Regions from separate parts of the Limosilactobacillus pulli genome, predicted to be linked through region 3. Evidence: predicted binding sites of a transcription regulator. Region 3 holds the regulator's gene; each other region holds the start of a gene.
What was found. The regulator Rex, encoded in region 3, represses fermentation and respiration genes when NADH is low (regulators of the CRP and FNR family bind a similar motif). The targets are predictions, from matches to a motif close to TTGTGAANTANTTCACAA.

Region 1 (7,807 bases), on a different contig from region 3:
ACTACTCTGATTGGGATGATGCTGCTGTACGTTTTGTTGGCAACGCACATTGTTAAATTGGAACAAGTTGAAAAATTTGGTGACTTTATGATCAGCTTGATCGCATTCCTGTTCGTTCCATCTGGCGTTCAGCTGGCCGGTAGTCTGGGTCTAATGAAAAAAGAAGGTCTGCAAGACATCTGCGTGATCATCATCTCAACGATCATTTTGCTGGTCGTAATTGCTTACGTTGGTAACTTCTTCGTTAAGCTGCATGAACGCTTGATTAAGAAATCAGATGCGCCAGTAAAAAACGTCTCACAAAAATTAGCTCATTAAACGCTATAAAATAGTAAAGGAAATGTTTTAAGCATATTCACTCAATCACTAATGCTGCCATATACTGGTATCTTTATTTCGCTTGTTGGCTATCTGCTGGGAATGTGGCTGTTTAAGATCAGTCATGGGTTCTTCTTGTTCACGCCGCTTTTGGTCGGGATGGTCTTTGGAATTGCGGTTTTGGCAATCTGGGTCAAGGGCATTGGCTCTACGACGGCTGCCGTCTACACTAAGTACTACCTGCCAGGCGGAAACATCATCTTCTGGTTTTTAAACCCGGCTACGGTTGCGTTTGCCATTCCGCTGTATCGTCGAAATGATATTTTCAAGAAGTACTGGCTTGATATTGTTTTGACGCTGTTTGTCGGCGGCTTTATCTCCTTGTTTGGGATTCAACTGGTTTCCAAGCTGTTTGGTCTGTCGCGAGTTTCCACGGCTGCCATGCTGCCACAAGCCGCAACGACTGCTGTTGCCATGCCAATTGCCAAGGGGGTTGGCGGTGACCCTGCCGTTACTGCCATGGCATGTATTTTAAACGCCGTCATCATCTACGCCCTGGCCAACTTCTTGATCAAGGTCTTCCGCTTGAAGAAGATTTCCAAGGTTGGTACTGGTCTGGGTCTGGGTTCTGCCGGTCACACGGTTGGTTCTGCCAAGGTGCTGCAATTAGGCTCAATTGAAGGGGCCATGGCTTCGGTTGCCGTAGTTATCGTTTCGTTGGCAATGGACATTCTGGTTCCAATCTACGTCAACCTGTTCATGAAATAATTAACAAAGGGGTATCATAATATGTCTTATCGACAACAAAAGGTCGTGCTGATTGGTGACGGCGCGGTTGGTTCTGCCTATGCATTTGCCATGGTTCAGCAGGGATTGGCTGAAGAATTCGCGATTATCAATTACACTAAGAGCAAAGGCGAAGGCGACACGCTGGACTTGGAGGATGCTATGGCCTTTACCTCGCCTAAAAAAGTTGAGTCTGCTGACTACTCAGTCTGCCGCGATGCTGATCTCGTTGTAATCTGTGCCGGGGCTGCCCAAAAACCTGACGAAACCCGGCTGCAATTGATCAACAAGAACCTCAAGATCATGGCTGATGTTACGCAAAACGTGGTTAAGTCCGGCTTTAACGGCATCTTTTTAGTAGCTGCCAACCCAGTCGACATTCTGACCTATGCCGTCCAAAAGATCTCAGGATTCCCAACCAGTTGGGTTATCAGCTCCGGTACGCTGCTGGACACGGCACGGCTGCGGGTAGTATTGGCTAAGGAATTTAACGTCAGCCCAGCTGATGTATCCGCCAATGTTTTGGGCGAACATGGTGATTCTGAATTTGCGGCCTATTCTTCAGCCTCAATCGGTGGCAAGAATCTGCTTAAGATTGCTGAAGAGCAAAATGTCTCTATTGAGCGGCTATTGGAAATCGAAAATGAAACTCGTCACAAAGCCTACGAAATTATCAATCGCAAAGGTGCAACCTACTATGGCGTTGCCACTGCTTTGATGCGGATTACCAAAGCTATCTTGCGCAATGAAAATGCAGTCTTACCAGTTGGTGCCTATGTCAATGGCGAATATGGCGTCCATGATCTTTACCTGGGTACGCCAGCCGTAATCAACGCGCATGGGGTTGAACAGGTGATTGATGTCCAATTGAATGAACGTGAGCAAAAAGCAATGGCTCATTCTGCTGCAGCCCTGCGTGAAGCTGTCGATCGCGGCATGAACGAAACCGGTCTGAACAAGGAGATCGTCTCGTTGGTAGCTGATGCATAATGTTTCACGAATTAATGAGTATTATTGCATAATATTTCACAAAATCAACTAGGAAAGCGTTTCCGTGAATGGAGAAAGTTTCCCTCGTTTTTTTCGAAAAAAGACTTGATTTTTAAATAAAATGGTTTAAAAATATATTTGTAAGCGTTTCATCGTTTATTAAAGGAGGTTGTTCTAGATGAAAAAGTTGGATTTTGAGGAGTTTAAACATAACCCCGAAATCAAGCCGCTTCAAGTTCTGGACGAAGATGGCAAAGTCGTTAATCCCGATCTGATGCCTGACCTGAGTGATGATGAATTGGTTGAATTGTTTGAGCAAATGGTTTGGTCACGAGTTTTAGGCGACCGGACCATGAAGCTTTGTCGGCAAGGTCGGCTGGGCTTCTTTGCCCCAACTGCCGGTGAGGAAGCCAGTCAAATGGGCTCCAACTTTGCGATGAGCAAGGATGACTTTCTGCTTGGCGGCTACCGTGACGTACCACAGCTGGTAAAGCATGGTCTGCCAATGTGGAAGGGCTTCTTGTGGAGTGTCGGCCACGTCAACGGCAACAAGTATCCTGAAGATCTGCAGGCGGTTCCACCTCAGATCATCATTGGTGCTCAATATGCCCAAACGGCCGGTGTTGCACTGGGCTTGAAGAAGAAGGGCAGCAAGAACGTTGCCTACACCTATACTGGTGATGGTGGTACCTCGCAAGGTGACTTTTACGAAGGTGTCAACTTTGCCAGCGCATTTAAGGCACCGGCACTGTTCGTCGTTCAAAACAACATGTACGCAATCTCGGTTCCAAGAAAGGCACAAACGGCAGCCCCAACCTTGGCACAAAAAGCCGTTGCCAGTGGGATTCCTGGTCTGCAAGTCGATGGGATGGATGCCTTGGCAGTCTACAGTGTTGCCAAGCAGGCACGCGACTGGATCACGGCCGGCAATGGTCCTGTTTTGATCGAAACGCTGTGCTACCGTTACGGACCACACACTACTGCCGGTGACGTACCTCATCGTTACCGTTCCGAAAGTGAAGAAGACGTCTGGCTGAAGAAGGATCCACTGATTCGGATGCGCAAGTTCTTAGAGAGCAAGGGCCTTTGGGATGAAGACAAGGAAAAGGCCTGCGTTGATGCAGCCAACAAAGAAGTCGATGACGCAATGGAAAAGGTTGAGTCCCAACCAGCTCAAACCGTCACCGAACTGATGCAAAACGAATATGTGGTTACGCCACCAGCAATTCAAAAAGAGTTGGATGCTTATCAGGCAAAGGAGGCTAAGTAATCATGGCTAAGATGACAATGATCAAGGCAATTACGGCTGCCATGGATGAAGAGCTTGCTCATGACGACAAGGTAATGATCTTTGGTGAAGACGTTGGTAAAAATGGTGGTGTCTTTCGGGCAACGGATGGCCTGCAAGAAAAATTCGGTGAAGATCGAGTATTTGACACGCCACTGGCTGAATCAGGCATTATCGGCCTGGCCAACGGGATGGCGCTGGAAGGATTCCGTCCGGTACCAGAACTGCAGTTTATGGGCTTTATCTACGAAGCTTTTGATGAACTGGCTGGGCAAATGGCACGTTACCGCTTCCGGATGAGTGGCTCGCGCAAGTTCCCAATTACGGTACGGGCTCCATTTGGTGGTGGGGTTCACACGCCTGAACTGCACTCCGATAGCTTTGAAGGCTTGCTGACTCAGGTTCCCGGCTTGCGCGTGGTTGTGCCAAGCGGTCCATACGATGCCAAGGGGCTTTTGATATCAGCAATTCGTTCCGATGATCCAGTCTTTTTCTGCGAACACATGAAGCTGTACCGTTCCGTTAAAGAAGAAGTGCCTGACGAAGCCTACACCGTTCCATTGGACAAGGCAGCCGTTAAGCGTGAAGGTACGGACGTTTCCATCATCACCTATGGCTACATGGTTCAAGAAAGCCTGGCAGCTGCGGATGAACTGGCTAAAGAAGGCATCAATGTCGAAGTTGTTGATCTGCGGACGCTGGCTCCACTTGACGAAGATACGATTCTGGTATCCGTCAAGAAGACGGGTCGCGTCGTACTGGTTCAAGAAGCTCAAAAGCAGGCCGGTGTTGGCGGTCAGATTGCCTCGCTGATCGGTGAAAAAGGCATTTTGTACCTGGATGCCCCAATTGCTCGGGTAGCTGCTCCGGACACGCCATATCCATTCAGTGATGCCGAAGAAGTATGGCTGCCTAACAAGCAAGACATTGTTGATAAGGTTAAGGAAACCGTCAACTTTTAATCGCGAGGTGGAAGATCAATGAGCAAATACGAATTCAAGATGCCAGAGCTGGGCGAAGGAATGGCAGAAGGCACGATTGGTGAATGGCACGTCAAGGTTGGCGATGACGTTGCCAAGGATGCCGACATGGTTGAGATTGAAAACGACAAGTCAACCTCAGAAATTCCTTCTCCAGTTGATGGCAAGGTAACCAAGATCAATTTTGAAAAAGGTGATGACGTCAAAGTCGGCCAAGTTTTGATTGAATTTGAGGTTGCTGATAGTCAAGGCAACGTTGATGAAAGTGCAGCATCAGACGCCAAATCGGCCCCAGCTGCTCCGGCTGGCGGTGCTGAAATCTATCAGTTCAAGATGCCAGAACTGGGCGAAGGGATGGCAGAAGGTACGATTGGCGAATGGCACGTCAAGGTCGGCGATACGATTGCTAAGGATGCTGACATGGTTGAAATTGAAAACGACAAGTCAACTTCAGAAATTCCTTCTTCAGTTGACGGTACGGTTACTAAGATCAACTTTGAAAAGGGCGATGACGTCAAGGTTGGCCAAGTTCTGGTTGAACTGCAGGTTGCAGCCGGTCAAGGCAACGTTGAAGGCGACGCGGCGCCTGCTCCGGCTCCTGCTAAAGCCGCTCCAGTTGCTACCGCTCCCGCTCCAGCAGCTGCAGACCATTCACTGCCAGTACTGGCAATGCCAGCCGTACGTCGTTATGCTCGTGAAAAGGGTGCTGAATTGACCAAGATTGCTGGTACCGGTCACCATGGCCAGATTCTTAAGGCGGACGTTGATGCCTTCTTGGCTGGTGGTGCCAAAGCTGCTCCAGCTGCCAGTGTTGCACCTGCCGCAGCCGCTGCTTCTGAAACGTCAAAGGCTAAACCAGCCACTGCAGTTTCCGTAGAACAGCCGGCACTGCCTAAGGCTACGCCAGTATGGCCAGAGCATGAAGAAAAGATGACGCCGGTACGTCGCGCTACGGCTAAGGCCATGATTTGCTCTGTACAACAAGCCCCAATGATCACGGTCTTTGAAGACGTTGTAGTTGACAAGCTCTGGGATCACCGCAAGAAGTACAAGGAACTGGCTAAGGACCATGGCGTTCATCTGACGTTCATGGCATACATGACCAAGGCACTGGCGGTTATCTTAAAGGAATTCCCAATCTTTAACTCTATGGTTGACATGGCTGATGAAAAGATCGTCTACCGTGACTACATCAATGTTGGAATTGCTACCGACACTGATCGCGGCCTGTTCGTACCAAACATCAAGCATGCTGATTCCATGAGCCTGTTTGACATTGCCAAGCAGATTTCTGCTAATACGGCAAAGGCCAAGGACGGCAAGCTATCGGGTGACGACATGAGCCATACCAGCATGTCCATTACCAATATCGGCTCAATCGGCGGTGGCTTCTTTACCCCAATTGTTAACTGGCCAGAAGTAGCCATCCTGGGTATGGGCAAGATCGTTCAGGAACCGGTTGTTGAAGATGGCGAAATCAAGGTTGCTCGGGTTCTGAAGCTTTCGTTGACCTGCGACCACCGGGTAATTGATGGTGGGACGGCGCAACGGGCTATGAACCGTCTGCACGAGCTGTTGAGCGACCCAGAACTGCTTTTAATGGAAGGATGATCACGAATGGTTGTTGGAGATTTCCCAATTGATTTGGATACCATTGTCGTTGGTGCGGGCCCTGGCGGCTATGTGGCTGCCGTTCACGCTGCCGAAATGGGACAAAAGGTTGCAGTTGTCGAAAGTACCTATCTTGGCGGCGTCTGCTTAAACGTCGGCTGTATTCCATCAAAGGCTTTGATTCAAGTCGGTCATAACTATCAAACGGCCAAGAACTCAGCTGATCAAGGTATTGAGGTTGCTGATGCCAAACTTGATTTTGAAAAGGTTCAAGCGTTTAAAAACAGTGTCGTTAAGCGAATGACCAATGGGGTTGGCTTCCTGTTTAAGGAGCACAAGATTGACGTGATCTGGGGCTCAGCTTATTTGAAGAACGACCACAGCCTGCGTGTTATCAATGATCAGCATGGTCAGACCTACACGTTCAAGCACTTAATTTTGGCGATGGGCAGTCACCCAATCGAGATTCCAGGCTTTAAGTTTGAGGGCCGCGTATTGGATTCCACGGGCGCTCTGGCCTTAAAGGAAGTACCAAAGGATCTGGTCATCATCGGTGGTGGCTACATCGGCAGTGAGCTGGCCAATGCCTTTGCCAACTTTGGCGCTCACGTAACGATTCTGGAAGGTACCAAGTCGATTCTGGGCAACTATGAGCCTGATCTGGTCAAGGTTGCTTTAAAGGACTTCAAGGCCAAGGGGATTGACGTAATTACCAATGCGATGGCCAAGCAGGCTGAACAAACCGCAGATGGTGTCAAGGTTACCTATGCTGTGGGCGATGAAGAACACACGCTGGATACCGATTATGTAGTTGTTTCGGTTGGTCGGCGTCCCAACACCAAGGAAATGGGACTGGAACAAGCCGGGATCAAGCTTGATCGTGGCTTGATTGAAGTTGATGCCCAGGGTCAGACCAGCGTTAAGAACATTTACGCAATCGGTGATATCGTGGCTGGAGCTGCCTTGGCACATAAAGCCAGCTACGAAGGCAAAGTGGCAGCTGAGGCGATCGCTGGTAAGCCAACAACCGTCGACTACCACGCAATGCCAGCTGTCTGCTACCTGGACAATGAGATTGCTACCACGGGACTGACCGAGGCACAAGCCAAGGAAAAGGGCCTGGACGTCAAAACCGCCAAGTTCCCATTCATGGCTAATGGCCGAGCCGTATCCATGAAGGCAACGGAAGGCTTTGTTCGGCTGGTATTCATGAAGGATACGCATGTCATGGTCGGTGCTCAGATCGTGGGGCCGGATGCTTCTGATCTGATCAGCGAGCTGACCTTGGCAATCGAATCAGGAAATGAGATTGATGACATTGCATTGACGATTCATCCGCACCCAACGCTGTCAGAAACGCTGATGGATGCTGCAGATGTGGGTCTTGGAATGCCAACCAATATTTAAATTGGATGAAGGGAACAGTGGTGTCGAATGCAATATTTAGCAATGCCTAGTGAGGATATCCGTCGCAATCTGGCAACCGAGCAGTATCTGATGAACAGCGACAAGCTGAAGCTGCCGTTCATGCTGTTTTATATCGAAAAGCCTTGCATTATCGTGGGACGCAATCAAAACACGATGGAAGAAATTAATGCCGAGTACTGTCGTGAACATAACATTACGATTACACGGCGTCTGTCGGGTGGCGGCGCGATGTATCAGGATCTGGGCAACATGTGCTTTAGCTTTGTCGTTCCTGCCAATGAGATTCGATTCGGCGACTTTAAGGACCTGGTTAAGCCGATTGTTGATGCACTGCATGACATGGGCGCAACTGGGGCTGAAACTACTGGTCGCAACGATATCGTGATTGATGGCAAGAAGTTCTCCG
Region 2 (7,807 bases), on a different contig from region 3:
CTACCCTGCGCCATACCTCAGCAACGATACCATGTCATACTACAAGTCAGCCTACGACACTGATATGCGCAGCGTCATCGACACCTACGCAGCGGCTCAAGAGCACATTGACCAGTCACTGGCTATGACGCTGTTTATGCGCTCAACGATTCCAGCTGGGATGTATGAATGGAAAAACGGCCGCACTGATAAAATGACTACACGCGACTTAAACATTCTACGCCATTATGCCTATCAAAAAGGCATCAAGTCCATCTACTACATTCGGACGTTTACCGATGATCAAGATGAGATCGGTGCCAACCAATGCGAAAGCTGCGTTATCTAATTTTTACTACCTCAATTAAGACTAAAGGAGTTCAATTTAATAATGAAGATTGAAAATTTCGTGCCAATCAAAAACTATAAGGCAATCAATTGGAATGAAGTCTCTGACATGATCGACAAAGCCACTTGGGAAAAACTGACTGAACAGTTCTGGCTAGATACGCGAATCCCGGTTTCCAACGATATGGACGACTGGCGTGAACTCGATGTTGATCATCAATGGGTCGTTGGTCACGTATTTGGTGGTCTGACGCTTTTGGATACGCTGCAGTCCGAAGCTGGTCTGACCGCATTGAAAGAAAACGTCAAGACACCACATGAAACAGCTGTCTTAAACAACATTCAATTTATGGAGTCCGTACACGCCAAGTCCTACTCTACAATTTTTTCAACGCTGAATACGCCAGAAGAAATCGATGAGATCTTTGACTGGTCTGACACCGAAGAATATCTGCAAAACAAGGCCACGCGGATTGGCAACATCTACCTTGATCCAAGCGTCAATCCATTGAAGAAAAAGGTTGCCAACGTCTTTTTGGAAACGTTCCTTTTCTACTCAGGCTTTTACACGCCACTTTACTATTTGGGCCACAACAAGCTTAACAACGTGGCAGAAATCATCAAGCTGATCTTGCGTGATGAGTCAGTCCATGGTACCTACATCGGCTACAAGTTCCAAGTTGGCATGAAGGATCTGACCGAAAAGCAGCAGCAGGATATGAAAGATTGGATGTACAACTTCTTGTACGAGCTCTACGACAACGAAGAAAAGTATACTCACCTGCTGTACGACCAGGTTGGCTGGACTGATGATGTCTTGACCTTTATTCGCTACAATGCCAACAAGGCTTTGATGAACCTGGGTCAAGATCCACTGTTCCCTGATACGGCCAGCGACGTTAACCCCGTTGTAATGAACGGAATCTCAACGACGACTTCCAACCATGACTTCTTTAGTCAAGTCGGCAACGGCTATCGACTGGGTGAAGTTGAAGCCATGAGCGACAGTGACTATCACGTTGCTGATCCAAACGCCGGCAAGAGCCTTAACGACAAAGACTAGTTTTTACCAATCAAAAAACGTGCGAATGCTGAATGCATCCCGCACGTTTTTTATTTATACGTTTGTTGCTAATCTTCACTGATTGCTGGAGAGGTCATCCATTCCTTGGCAAAATGGATAATCAAACCTAATGCCAGACCAGCGATGCCAAATGAAAGCCAGCCAAAGCCCAGACTGAAGAATGGGAAGAACTTGGCAGCAAAGCCAATCATTGCTTGAACGGCAACCGTATTATGCAAAATAGCCGGCGTTGCGTTCATCATGTCAAAGAAGGCTGGAATCAAAGTAAAGCCCGTCGTAATGCGGTAAACCAGTGGATCGTTTTTGAAGAGCGGAGACATGATCCCCATGATGATCAGCGTAATTGCCAGCGGGTACAGGAACATCAAGATTGGCGTTGACCAGGCAATAATCTGGTCCAGACCCAAGTTGGCAACCAAGAAAGAAAGGCCACAGTTAAAACGCAAGAAGGCCTTGTAGGAAATCTTAGGGAAGCGACGATGGAAGTCTTGTGAGAAAGCAACAACCAGTCCCATTGCACTGGTCATGCAGGTCGTTGTTGCCAAAACAGTCAGAATTGCATCACCCGCCGTACCTAGGTAGTAATTGGCAATCTGTTCCAGCGTCGTACCACCGTTGTCTGCCATTTTAAAATGCGCCAAACTGGTAGCACCAAGCCAGATTAAAGCAATGTAGATCAAAGCAATCCCCGCAATTCCCAGTGCGCCACCTTTAGCAGTTGCCCAGGAAACGTCACGCTGACGCTTGATGTCCAGACCCTTGACGGCCGTGATAAACGTAATGCCGAATGCCAGGGCTGCCAGACAGTCCATCGTGTTGTAGCCTTGCAGAAAACCATTGGTAAACGATGCATGACGGTAGGCAGAAGTGATAGCGGCCATGCCAGCGTGTCCCATTGGGCTGATAAATGCCATAAAGAAGATGATGAACATCAAGCCTAAAAACAGTGGATTAAGCATCTTACCGATCATATCGGTGATTTTACCTTCACGAGTGGAGAAGTAGTAGGTCAGACCAAAGAAGGCGGCTGAATAGATTAAGATTCCCCATTTATTGGCACCAGCTGAAAGATGTGGTGCAATGCCGATTGCATAGGAAACGGTTGCCGTTCGTGGGGTTGCAAACAGTGGTCCCAACGTTGCATGAACCAAAATCAAGAAAATAAGTGCATACCAGGCACCGTTGGGACGCGCCAGATCATAGATACCATTAGATCGCGTAATACTGATTGCCAATAAGGCCATCAATGGCAGGAGCACCCCTGAGATCAAAAAGCCACTTGCGGCACTAAACCAATGTGCACCAGCCATTTGTCCCAGGTGAACCGGAAAAATCAGATTACCAGCCCCAAAGAGCATCCCAAAAATCAAGGATCCAATCAATAGCGTATTGCGAAAAGTCAGTTTGTTCGTATTCATAAAAGTCAATCCCCTTTCAATCAGTAAATAAGTTTTAAAAAGAGATCTTAGCTAAGATTTCGTGATCAACGGAAAATAAAAAGCGCCTTTTTCAAATCAGACCATGATTTGAAAAGGACGCTTTTGCGTGTTACCACCTTTTTTTGCTCAACCGTCACCAATTGAGCCTCAACGCGTACGTGTTCATACGCTGGCGCGATCACGGGCGCACCCGTCCGACACTTCTTACGTCGCATCGGCCACTCACCGGCTACTTTCCAGTTATGGCTCCTGTCCCCGCTCACACTTCATCGGGGTCGCTGATCAGTCAGCCATAACCTTACTCTCCGGATCACTGTGTTTTGTTCCGTTGATTAACTTGTTTAATACGCTAAGGCATAGCTGAGAATTTGTCAATCTATTTCTCATGTTTTTTTAATTATAATCAAAAAAGACGGTCGTGGATCCGCAACCGTCTTTTAAAGTTGAGAATTTAAGTTGAGAAAATTAATTGAGGATAATCAGAAAACTTTAAACTATTCTTCCGTTTCAACGCCGGTACCATCGTAGCAGCGTTCCAGCAGTTCCTTAAGCTGGCTGACCAGTGGTTCAACTGGGTTAGCCGTCGTACATTGATCTTCATAAGCCAATACAGCCAATTGATCAACAACCTTGTCAAAGTCTTCACGCTTGACGCCATTAGCCTTCAAACTCAGCGTTACGCCACACTTGTGAGCCAGTTCGATGATCTTTTGAACGTAGGCTTCGACCAGCTCTTCAGTCGTGTTGCCCTTCAAGCCTAAGAAGCGAGCGATTTCGGCGTAATCCTTATCAGCACGGTAGTCTTCGTAATGTGGCCACATTGCCAGCTTGGTTGGGCGCTTAGCGTTGAAGCGGATAACCTGTGGCAGTGCAATCGCAATTACCAGACCATGAGGCAGATCAAAGGCACCACCCATCTTGTGGGCCAAAGAGTGCGTAATCCCTAAGAAAGCGTTGGCAAAGGCCAGACCTGCAATCGTGGAGCTGTCGTGCATCTTCTTGCGGGCCAGCTTATCACCCTTGACAGATGCCTCCAGATTTTCCATAACGCCCTTGATGGCTTCCAGCGACCAGCCACGCGTGTAGTCAGTTGCCATTACGGAAACATACGATTCAGTAGCGTGTGTCAAAACATCCAGACCAGTCCATGCCGTCGTGTTGGCAGGCACGGATTCAACGAATTGCGAGTCAACGATAGCAATATCTGGCGTCAGAGCGTAATCAGCCAATGGGTACTTAACGTGCGTCTTAGAGTTGGTAATAACTGCAAATGGCGTAACTTCAGAACCCGTACCGGAAGTCGTAGGAATCCCGATGAATTGGGCCTTCTTTGGCCGACCGATCTTGTAGGCCCGCTTACGGATGTCAAGATACTTTTGACGAACCCCGTTCCAAGTCGTATCTGGGTGCTCATAGAACATCCACATTGCCTTGGCAGCGTCCATTGGTGAACCACCACCCAGTGCGATAATCGTATCAGGCTGGAAGTCATTCATCCAAGCTACACCCTTGTCAACCGTATCCGTCGATGGGTCTGGTTCAATATCAGAGAAGATCTCGTATTGAACCCGATTGTTACGCAGCCGCAGCTGGTCAATAACCCGTTGAATGTAGCCACGCTTGATCATGCCGGGACCGGTAACGATAAATGCCTTGTTGATGTTTGGAATTTCTTTAAGGTACTTCAGTGAGTTCCGTTGGAAGTATACCTTTGGCGGAATCTGTACCCATTGTGGATTTTCACGACGCATAGCAACCTTCTTAATGTTCAGCAGATCCCAGTCAGAAACGTTGTGTGAGATCGAGTTACTGCCGTATGAACCCGTCCCCAGCGTAAATGATGGCGTCATGTTGTTGTAGACGTTACCAATACCGCCCAGACCAGATGGTGAGTTGACGATGATCCGAGAAGCCTTCATCTTCAACGAGTATTCCTTAATCAGTTCATCATCATTAGTGTGAATAGCGGCCGTGTGACCTTCACCACCATATGCCAGCAGCTCGCTGCAGATACGGAAAGCATCTTCACGATCCTTGGCACGGTACATCGTCAACACTGGTGAAAGTTTTTCAGCAGACAATGGATACTTAGGACCAACGCCATCCAATTCGGCAATCAGGACCTTAGTGTTAGCCGGAACGTTCTTCAAGTCACACATTTCGGCAATATCATTGGCAGAACGACCAGCAATTGGGCCACGGACCTGGTGACGATCTGGGTCAATAAAGCCGTTGGTAAAGGTTGGAATTTCGCTTGGCTTCAAGAAGTAGCAGTTCCACTTCTTGAATGCTTCCTTAACCTGGTCGTAGATTTCGTCATCGACAACAACCGAGTTTTCAGTAGCACAGATCATACCGTTATCGAAAGTCTTTGAAAGGACGATGTCGTAGATCGAACGATCAATATTGGCGCTCTTTTCAATGTAGGCCGGACCGTTACCAGGACCGACACCCAGTGCAGGATTACCAGAACTGTAAGCTGCCTTAACCAGGCCAGGGCCACCAGTAGCCAGAATCGTAGCAATGCGTGGATTCTGCAGCAATGCCGTTGTATTTTCACGACTGCATTGTGGAATCCATTGAATAACGTCCTTTGGTGCACCGGCAGCTTCAGCAGCAGCTTCCAGAATCTGACCAGTCTTTACACATGACTTGAAGGCTTGTGGGTGGAACGAGAAGATGATTGTGTTCCGCGTCTTCAAGGCAACGATTGACTTGAAAATTACCGTTGACGTTGGGTTGGTAACCGGTACGACCCCAGCAATTACCCCCAGCGGATCAGCAATCGTAATCATTTGGTTTTCATCATCTTCATCAATGATCCCAACCGTCTTGTCGTTGCGAATGTTGTTCCAGATGTATTCACTGGCGTAGATGTTCTTGATGGCCTTGTCTTCAGCAACCCCACGGCCGGTTTCGTTAGCGGCAGAAACCGCCAGATCCATGTGGTGTTCCTCAGCAGCCAGCGCCAGGTTTTGACAGATCTTGTCGACTTGTTCCTGGCTAAATGTGCGTAATTGATCAAGTGCCTTTTCACTCTTGTCAATCAATCCATTAATCAGTTCTTCAGCAGTTTGTTCCTTGTCTTTAGGCTTTTCAGTGGCCTTAACAGTGGCTTTGGCTTTAACTGTCATTGCACTTACTCCTTCTCAGTTAATTACTTTTCAACAACTTTGTTATCCTTTGAACAATTATTACTATACTCTTTTTCTCGGATTTGTAAACACTTTTTGTGAAATTAATAACAATCACTGGATTTTGGAAAGCGATTACAACGTGATCTCTTCAAGCCTTGTAGCAGTAAGAAAAAGTTTTGATTATTTTTAAAAGCAGTTCGTTGTTTCCTACTTTCATCGTCCTTTATTCAGCGTTTATTGTATTCTGATTCACAGATTTAAACCACTAAATTTTTGTAAGCAAAAGTCTCTAATCAGTTTCTTGCCAAGTCCGTTCATCACAAAGATGATCAATGCCGTCAGAAAAAACGAGAACGTAACGTCAGAGAAGAAATGGGCTCCTACAATTACACGGCTCAGTCCGATCAAGACACCATAGATGATCCCACCAATAAAGAATCCCTTGCGCTTGACTTTGGAGACGAACCACGAGAAAACGATACATAGCGTTGCTGCCATCGTATGTCCTGATGGAAACAACTTATGACCATTAACGCCATTAATCGTCAGCCAGTTGGTAAACTCATGATTACCAGCCGTCAGTTCATAAGGGCGATAGTGTCCCCACAGTTCCTTTAAGGTCAGATTAACTTCCAGAGCAAACCAGACCGTAAAGGATACCAGTACAGCAATCTGCATATAGCGCGTCAGTTGGCCTTGCGTCTTATTCTTCAACCACCATTGCGCCAGCAGCGTAAAGGCAGCAAAAAACAATATCCAGACGGTGATGATTATCGATTCTGAAAAGCCACCCGTTGCCGAGTCGCTGTTGGCCATTGCAATCGCCGTACCATTTTTGAGATTAGTATGAGCTGAATAAAGATAGTCCAAGAACTCATTAACGTATTGCTTGTTTTGCTAAAGTGACAATGTCAGCCCACCGACAAACAATGGTACTGCCATCAATTTTTCAAAACCGCCCCACCAAGCATAAGTCATCGCAATTTGGCCGCATAAGGCAAAAATCAGATAAACTGGAAATTCCCCGAACGTCTGGCAGATGATGCCGACCCAGCTGTGATAGTTGATTAATGTATTGCTGATGGCTAAATCGCCAAAATAGGCAATCGCTAATAAAATAATGCAGATAATTGCTGAAATGCCAAACAGTTTCTTTTGATTTTCTTTACAAAGAAATTAATCCATAAAAACATCAATATTTACATATACAAAAAGACGACCGCTAACAGCGATCGTCTTTTTGTTATTTAAGCTGAGACTACTTAAGGGTAACAGTAGCACCTGCGGCTTCAAGCTTTTCCTTGATGTCGTTGGCTTCGTCTTCCTTAACGTCTTCCTTGACAGCGGATGGTGCGTTGTCAACCAGGTCCTTAGCGTCCTTCAGACCCAGACCAGTAATGTCCTTAACAGCCTTGATGACCTTAACCTTTGCAGAACCTGCAGAAGTCAGTTCAACAGTGAAGCTGTCCTTAGCAGCAGCGTCGCCACCGGCAGCACCGGCAACAGCAACTGGAGCAGCTGCAGAAACGTCGAATTCTTCTTCGATAGCCTTAACCAGGTCGTTAAGGTCAGAGATTGATGCTTCCTTCAGAGAAGCAATGATAGCATCCTTATCAAAAGCCATGTTAATTTTCCTCCAATATTTCGGTTTATGCGCTCAGGCGCAGATTTTTAAAATTAGCGGGTACGCTATAAAGCTTAGGCAGCTTCTTCTTCGCTCTTCTTGTCGGCAACAGCCTTGACTGCACGGGCAATCTTCCGCATTGGATCTTGCAGAGCACTTGCCAACATGGACAGCAGGTCTTCGCGACTTGGCATCG
Region 3 (7,807 bases):
ATCATGACGATGGCACCAACGGCCAGGGCAATGATCCCATTGGAATATCCCAAACGGTCCCCACGATCCATAAAGGCATGTGGTAGATACTTGTCCTTGGCCATGTTAAACGCCAGAATTGGAAAGGCCGAAAAGCCAGTATTGGCAGCAACGGCTAAGATCATGGCCGTAGAAAGCTGCAGCAGGTAAAAGCCGATTCCATGACCGTCAAAGATTACGGCACCAATCTGTGAAAGCACGGTGGCATGTGAGTTTGGCACAATTCCAAAGTAGTAGCTAAAGAACGTGATTCCGCCAAAGAAGGCAGCCAGAATTAGACTCATGATCGCCAGCGTATTGGCCGCGTTCTTCTTTTTAGGTTCATTAAAGTTTGGCACGGCATTGCTGATCGCCTCAACCCCGGTCAATGAGGATGAACCGGCTGAAAAAGCCCGAATAAACAGCACTGCCGACATTCCGGCAACCGGTGTTCCAAACGATGCCGTCGCATGATAGGTCAAGTGGCCCGTGGCAATATTGATAAAGCCCCAAACAATCATGGCCGTGATCATAACGATAAAGAAATAAACCGGAACCGTTAAGAAATTGGCACTATCACTCAATCCCCGCAGGTTCAAAATCATAATCAGCAAGACGATAATGACTGAAATCGGCACCGAATACTTATAAAGCTGCGGGACCGCAGAAACGATCGCTTCAGTGCCGGAAGTCGTTGAAACCGCGACCGTCAGCATATAGTCAACCAAAAGTGAGCCACCAGCCAACAAGCCACCGGTGCGGCCCCAGTTTTCGGTAGCAACGACATAGGCACCACCACCGCTTGGATAAGCATTGATGATCTGCCGATAGGAAAACGTGATTGCCACCAGCAGAATCAAAACCAGCGCTGCAATCGGCAGTGAGTACCAGATCGCGGCCGCTGACAAGGTTACCAAAACAGTCGTAATCTGTTCAGTACCATAGGCAACGGATGATAAAGCATCCGACGATAACAAGGCCAATGCCTTAAACTTGGTCAAATGGGCCTGGCCTTCATCCAGCGTCTTTAATGGCTTACCAATGAGGACGCGTTTTAAATACCGCCACATATTCTTTTTCTCCTTCACTCTATTAAGATATAAAGTCAACAGTTATTCTACACCACTAAAATGGTTAATACCACCCACCCGCAATTGGCGGATCAGCGGTTTAAAAGACTTTATCAAAGCTGCTCTATTCATCGATACGCGCGTTGACGGCCCGTCCCAATTCAAGATCCTGGCCAGCAACGCTGCTATTGATCCCCCACCAGTAAAATACTAGTGAACATAAAATGATTACAACAAAGTCAAAAGGATATTCAATCCAGTTCTGACCACCAAAGCCATCACTACCCAGATAAGACATAATTGATATGAACACCAGATAGCCCAACAGCCAGCCGCATCCTTTCAGCTGCATCTTCCAAGAAACGTGATGGTAACGAATCTCATAATAGGCATAGATTGGCAGACCGAGGCAAATGACAAAAATCACCTCAATCGTCGTCGGCCACATTGCCCAATAGATTGCAAGGCTGGTCAGCACAAACGACAATGGTGCCATCCAGCTTAAAGAACGTGGCTTAAATGGCCGCTTCAAATCAGGCGCAATTTTTCTAAGTGCTACGGCAGCTACCGGTCCCGTCAAATAGGCAATCAGCGTTGAGGCCGAGATGACGCTGGCAAGCGCACTCCAATTACGAAAAATGCAGACCAAAACAGCCGCCAAAATCAGATTCACCACCATGGCAAAACGCGGTACCATATAGCGGCGCTGCAGTCTCCCCAGCCAAGCTGGCAAATGATCGCCACGCGCCATTGCCGCCAGCGTTCGTGAAGCATTGGTAACAAAAGCCACCCCGGTACCAAACGGCGACACGAAAGCATCAATATACAAAAGAATCGTCAGCCAGTTGATCCCCATCAAAATGGCCAGATCTGCAAACGGCGAAGCAAAATTAATCCCGTGCCAGCCATGCGCAGACAAAAGTGATGGCTTAACGGCACCAATAAAAGTAATCTGCAACAGAATATATAGCACAGCTGTAATCGTCAGTGAGATCACGACCCCACGATAGATGTTTTTTTGTGGATCCTTCATCTCGCCACCCAAATTGACGACCGTTTGAAAGGCATCGTATGAAAAAATAATTCCGGCTACCGTTGTCGCCTCAAAAATCGAACGGCTGCCATAGGGCATAAAGCCTTGAACACTGTGACCAAAGTTGCCGGTATGAAAACCACTCAGCATCAAAACGACAATCGTCAAAGTCGGCATCAGCAGCTTAAAAATCGAGATCAAGCCCGTAAAATGAGTTAAGATCTTAACTGACCAGAAATTGATCAGCGTAAAAACGATCATAAACGCAAAGACCACCAGCAGCCCTTGATTGGTAATGCTGTCATGGCTGACAAAGCTACGCGTCCAGTTGGCCCAGCTCCATGGCCATGAGCTCATGTATTGAACCGAGGCTACAGCTTCAATCGGAATCAGTGTAATCAAAGAGACCCAATTAGCCCAAGCAGCTACGAATCCCAACAACGGGCCGTGACTGTATTGAGCATAGCGGCTCATGCCCCCGCTTTCTGGAAACATCGCCCCTAATTCTACGTAGTTAAAGGCAATCACCATGATGATGATCGCCCCTAAAATCCAGGAAATAACCGCTGCCGGCCCCGCAATTCTAGCCGCTTCGCCAGCCCCAAACAGCCATCCGGATCCAATTAATGAATTCAGAGCCAGTAAAATGACGGAAGTTAAAGACATTTTCTGACTAGGTATTTTTGATGACATAAAAATTACTCCACTAAATAAGTTAGCGCCCATCATTTTAATGGACATAACTAACAGAATACCACTAAGTGGCCATTAAACGCAAAAAAGCGTCTCAACTTAAAGTCGAGACGCTTTTTATTCATCCAATAAGGATTACATCATGCCGGCGCCGCCTTGAGGAGCAGCTGGCTGATCATTCTTTGGTTCTGGCTTGTCAGCAACAACGGCTTCCGTAGTCAGCAGCATTGCAGATACTGAAGCAGCGTTTTGCAGAGCCGAGCGCGTAACCTTGGTTGGGTCAACGATACCAGCGGCAACCATATCTTCAAACTTGTCAATGGCAGCGTTGTAGCCAATACCAGGCTTTTCGCTCTTCAAACGGTTAACGATAATTGAGCCTTCAACCCCGGCGTTTTCAGCGATTTGACGAACTGGAGCCTCAAGAGCCTTCTTAACGATGTTGACACCAGTTTCTTCATCGTCACTTTCGGTTTCAACGTTTTCCAGGGCTGGAATAACGTTGATCAGTGCCGTACCACCACCAGGTACGAAACCTTCTTGAACGGCAGCCCGCGTAGCGTTCAAGGCATCTTCAACACGGTACTTCTTTTCCTTAAGCTCAGTTTCCGTAGCGGCACCAACCTTGATTACGGCAACCCCGCCCGACAGCTTGGCCAGACGTTCTTGAAGCTTTTCCTTGTCAAATTCAGAAGTCGTGTTGGCAATGGCCTGCTTGATTTGTTCAACCCGTTCGGCAATAGCGTCCTTGGCACCGTTACCGTCAACGATGGTCGTGTTGTCCTTGGTTACGGTAACCTTGTTGGCAGATCCAAGTTGAGCCACCGTAGCATCCTTTAAACTCATGCCCAGGTCGTCAGAAATAACCGTACCGCCAGTCAGAATGGCAATATCTTGCAATTGAGCCTTACGACGGTCACCAAAACCAGGCGCCTTAACAGCGCAAACGTTGAACGTCCCACGGATCTTGTTCAAAACCAGCGTTGGCAGAGCTTCACCAGTAATGTCATCAGCAATGATCAGAAGCGAGCGGCCTTCTTGAACGACTGCTTGCAGCAATGGCAAAATATCTTGAATGTTGCTGATCTTCTTGTCAGTAATCAGAATGTATGGGTTATCCAGGTCGGATTCCATCTTGTCCGTGTCAGTTACCATGTATTGAGACATGTAGCCGCGGTCAAAGCTCATCCCTTCAACCACGTCAACCGTCGTGTCAACGCCGCGGCTGTCTTCAATCGTGATAACACCATCGTGACCAACCTTTTCCATAGCATCGGCAATCAGTTCACCGACTTCTGGGTTGGCAGCCGAGATCGAAGCGATTTGAGCAATGTCATCTTTGCTTTGAACTTCGTGGCTCATCTTGTGCAGTTCTTCAACGGCTGCCTTGGTAGCCTTGTCAATCCCGCGACGAATGCCGACCGGGTTGGCACCGGCGGCAACGTTTTTCATACCGGCGTTGACGATGGATTGCGTCAGAACCGTAGCCGTCGTCGTACCATCACCAGCGTTGTCGTTGGTCTTGGAAGCAACTTCAGAAACCAGCTTGGCACCCATGTTTTCAAAGTGGTCTTCCAGTTCAATGTTCTTGGCAATCGTAACCCCGTCGTTGGTAATCGTAGGAGCACCGTAGCTTTGTTCCAAAACGACGTTGCGGCCCTTAGGACCAATCGTCGTCTTAACGGTATTGGCCAGCTTGTCTACCCCACGCAGCATTGCCTTGCGTGCATCTTCAGAAAATTTGATTTCTTTTGCCATTTTAGATTTTCACCTCATTAATATTGATCGAATGCGAAAACAAGTCTACTTAGTCAACAATGGCAACCAGGTCTTTTTCACGAACGACCAGGTACTTTTCACCCTTGTATTCAACTTCATTGCCTGCGTACTTGTCAAACAGGACGCGGTCGCCTTCCTTAACGACTGGAGCAACTTTTTGACCATTGTCCAGGTAGCGGCCTTCGCCAACTGCGACAACCGTACCCGTCGTTGGCTTATCCTTGGCATTGTTAGCCAACACGATTCCGCCAACCGTCTTTTCTTCAGCTTGTTCCGCTTTAAGAACAACGCGATCTCCTAATGGTTTTAACACGTTAATCCCTCCATCAATCATCATTAATAATTCAGATATTTATTTAGCACTCTCATCACCTAAGTGCTAATTACATGATCTACTATATCATGATCTTGCCAAAATGCAACAATTATTTTGACCAATTTTGACTATTAGACTTTTAAAAACGCTTTAGTTACTGATATCAAGGCATTTTGACTTTTTGATCAATAATTAAAAAAACACGACGATTGCTCGCCGTGCGTTACACTATTTTTGACCATCTTTGGCATTGTTGTTTTCAATAAAGTAGATCAGTGTCTGCAGCTCATTGGTCAGGTCAATGTTTTGCACCTGAACGTCTTTTGGCACTGACAGGCGTACCGGCGTAAAGTTCAAGATACCGTGTACACCGGCCTCAACCAGCTCATCAGTAACTGCTTGTGACTTTTCACCGGGAACCGTTAAAATAACAACGTCAATCTGCTGTTCCTTCAGCTGCTTTTTCATCTCACCGACTGGGTAGACAGGAATCCCACTCTTAACGGTATTGGCCAGAGCAGGTTTAGGATCAAAGGCGGCACTGATCCGCAGATTGGTACTTTGATGAAAGTTATAGTTCATCAAGGCACTGCCCAAGCTGCCGACCCCGACCAACGCCACACTGGTCAGTTTGTCTTGATTCAGGATACCCTTGAAAAAGTTCAAAAGCTTTTCCACATCATAGCCATAGCCTCGTTTGCCCAATTCGCCAAAATAGGAAAAGTCGCGTCGAATCGTTGCTGAGTCAACCTTGACTGCTTCTGACAGTTCAGTTGATGAAACCCGCCGCTTGTTGGCATTAAGCAAAACGTTCAGATACCGATAGTAGACCGGCAACCGCTTAGCCGTGGCACGGGGAATTTTACGCGTTGCCATTAATAGATTCCTCCAATTCAGATTCTAGTTTGTGAAAATTATTCCTTTATTATTTTAGCAACTCAGCCAGACTTTGTGAACTATTTTCCAAGAAAAGAATCTTTTTTCATACTTAACATGCCTTTTATTATGCTACAGGGATCGATGCTTGTCTATGAGGAATTTGTGAAAAACCGATTGCTGTTTTGATTATGCGCATCTGATCATTTGCTCTCGAACCGATTTTTTACACACTAAATTAAATGCTTAACATTGTCGTCACTCGGTTCAATCTCGCCAGTCCACTCAATCTTGTGCTACAATCTTACTGATTATCTACAATAAAAATGAGGTTGAACTATGCTCTTATTGCAAACCAATAACGTTGAGCGTCGTTTTGGCAACGATGTCTTGTTTCACAATATGAATATGCAGATCCAAGATCACGGCCGTACTGCCCTGGTTGGCCGTAACGGTGCCGGTAAAACGACTTTCTTAAAAATCGTTGCTGGCCTGACCGAGCCCGATGAAGGCACGGTCACCCATGCTCGTGATCTCACGATTGGCTACTTAGCCCAAAATCAAGGACTCGACAGTCAAAACTCAATCTGGGCTGAATTAGACAGCGTTTTTACTCCCCTACACGATCTAGAACGTCAGCTGCATGATCTGGAAGAACGATTAGGAACGCTTGCTCCTGACGATGCTGACTATCAAGAAGTACTAGCCAGCTATGATCGACTGTCGGAACAGTTTAAAAAGCAAGGCGGCTATGAATATGCCTCCCGGATGCGGGGTGTTTTGCATGGTTTTGGCTTTGGTGAAGAAATGTATGATACCTCAGTCAATGCGCTTTCTGGCGGTCAAAAGACTAAGCTGGCCCTAGCCAAGATTTTGCTGCAGTCGCCTAATCTTTTAATCTTAGACGAACCGACCAATCACTTGGATATGGGTGTTTTAAGCTGGTTGGAAGATTATCTTAAAAGCTACCAGGGTGCGCTCTTGATCGTCTCTCACGACCGTTACTTTTTGGATCGCGTCGTTACCGATGTTTATGATCTAGACAACCGGACTCTGATTCACTATACCGGCAACTACACTCAGTTTGTTACCCATAAGCGTGAACGACTGCAAGCGGAATGGAAGCACTATGAGCAGCAGCAAAAAGAAATCGCCAAACTGGAGGATTTCGTCAATCGCAATATCGTGCGCGCATCAACAACCAAACGAGCTCAAGCCCGGCGCAAACAGCTGGAGAAAATGGATCGCCTGGAGCGTCCAGTGACTGATGATGCCTCTATTCACTTTCAGTTTCACAGTGATCATGACTCTGGCAACGAGGTCTTAGATGTTTTTGATCTCAACATTGGCTATCAGGATCAAAAACTGGCTGGACCATTATCGTTTAAGGTCCGCAAAGGCCAGCGCATCGGTATCATCGGACCAAACGGAATTGGCAAGTCCACATTGTTAAAAACGCTTTTGAAAAAGATTCCCAAACTCAGTGGCACGATCAAGTTTGGCGCCAACTTAGAGATTGGCTATTACGACCAGGAACAACAGCAGCTGCACCCCGAAAAAAACGTTTTAGAAGAAGTCTGGGACGATCATCCCGAAGTTTCTGAAAAAGATATTCGCTCGCTTTTGGGCAGCTTCTTGTTTGTTGGCGATGACGTCTACAAACCGGTCAGTGCTCTTTCTGGTGGTGAAAAGGCACGTCTTGAGCTGACCAAGCTGTCATTTATGCCGATCAACTTCTTGATCCTTGATGAACCAACCAATCACTTGGACATCGACAGTCGTGAGGTCTTGGAAACTGCTATCAACGAGTTTGACGGTACCGTCTTATTCATCTCGCATGACCGCTACTTCTTAAATCAAGTAGCTACTGACATCCTGCACATGACGGCTGATGGCATGACCCATTATGAGGGCAACTATGATGACTATCTAACCCAGCAGGCCAAAACATCAGCTGCCATTCAGCCTACAGTCAAGACCAAACAGTCAGCGGGTCAAGCCTCCTATCAGCAGAGCAAAGAA

Region 1: the regulator Rex is predicted to act here: its motif matches at 2,119-2,136, upstream of pdhA (pyruvate dehydrogenase (acetyl-transferring) E1 component subunit alpha).
Region 2: the regulator Rex is predicted to act here: its motif matches at 6,081-6,098, upstream of adhE (bifunctional acetaldehyde-CoA/alcohol dehydrogenase).

What each region holds. Positions count from the first base shown of each region.
Region 1 covers NZ_CANCWQ010000012.1:16,285-24,091, reverse strand. Annotated here, with positions in the region: gene QOS03_RS05180 (CidA/LrgA family protein) at 1-318, shown strand, start outside; gene QOS03_RS05175 (LrgB family protein) at 370-1,086, shown strand; gene QOS03_RS05170 (L-lactate dehydrogenase) at 1,108-2,094, shown strand; gene pdhA (pyruvate dehydrogenase (acetyl-transferring) E1 component subunit alpha) at 2,273-3,364, shown strand; gene QOS03_RS05160 (alpha-ketoacid dehydrogenase subunit beta) at 3,367-4,344, shown strand; gene QOS03_RS05155 (2-oxo acid dehydrogenase subunit E2) at 4,363-5,973, shown strand; gene lpdA (dihydrolipoyl dehydrogenase) at 5,980-7,380, shown strand; gene QOS03_RS05145 (lipoate--protein ligase) at 7,408-7,807, shown strand, end outside.
Region 2 covers NZ_CANCWQ010000005.1:35,839-43,645, forward strand. Annotated here, with positions in the region: gene nrdE (class 1b ribonucleoside-diphosphate reductase subunit alpha) at 1-328, shown strand, start outside; gene nrdF (class 1b ribonucleoside-diphosphate reductase subunit beta) at 371-1,390, shown strand; gene brnQ (branched-chain amino acid transport system II carrier protein) at 1,459-2,829, opposite strand; gene adhE (bifunctional acetaldehyde-CoA/alcohol dehydrogenase) at 3,345-5,984, opposite strand; partial or broken gene QOS03_RS02740 (phosphatase PAP2 family protein) at 6,237-7,136, opposite strand; gene rplL (50S ribosomal protein L7/L12) at 7,246-7,611, opposite strand; gene rplJ (50S ribosomal protein L10) at 7,686-7,807, opposite strand, start outside.
Region 3 covers NZ_CANCWQ010000011.1:561-8,367, reverse strand. Annotated here, with positions in the region: gene QOS03_RS04825 (APC family permease) at 1-1,088, opposite strand, end outside; gene QOS03_RS04820 (APC family permease) at 1,213-2,814, opposite strand; gene groL (chaperonin GroEL) at 2,950-4,572, opposite strand; gene groES (co-chaperone GroES) at 4,622-4,906, opposite strand; gene QOS03_RS04805 (redox-sensing transcriptional repressor Rex) at 5,138-5,785, opposite strand; gene QOS03_RS04800 (ABC-F family ATP-binding cassette domain-containing protein) at 6,125-7,807, shown strand, end outside.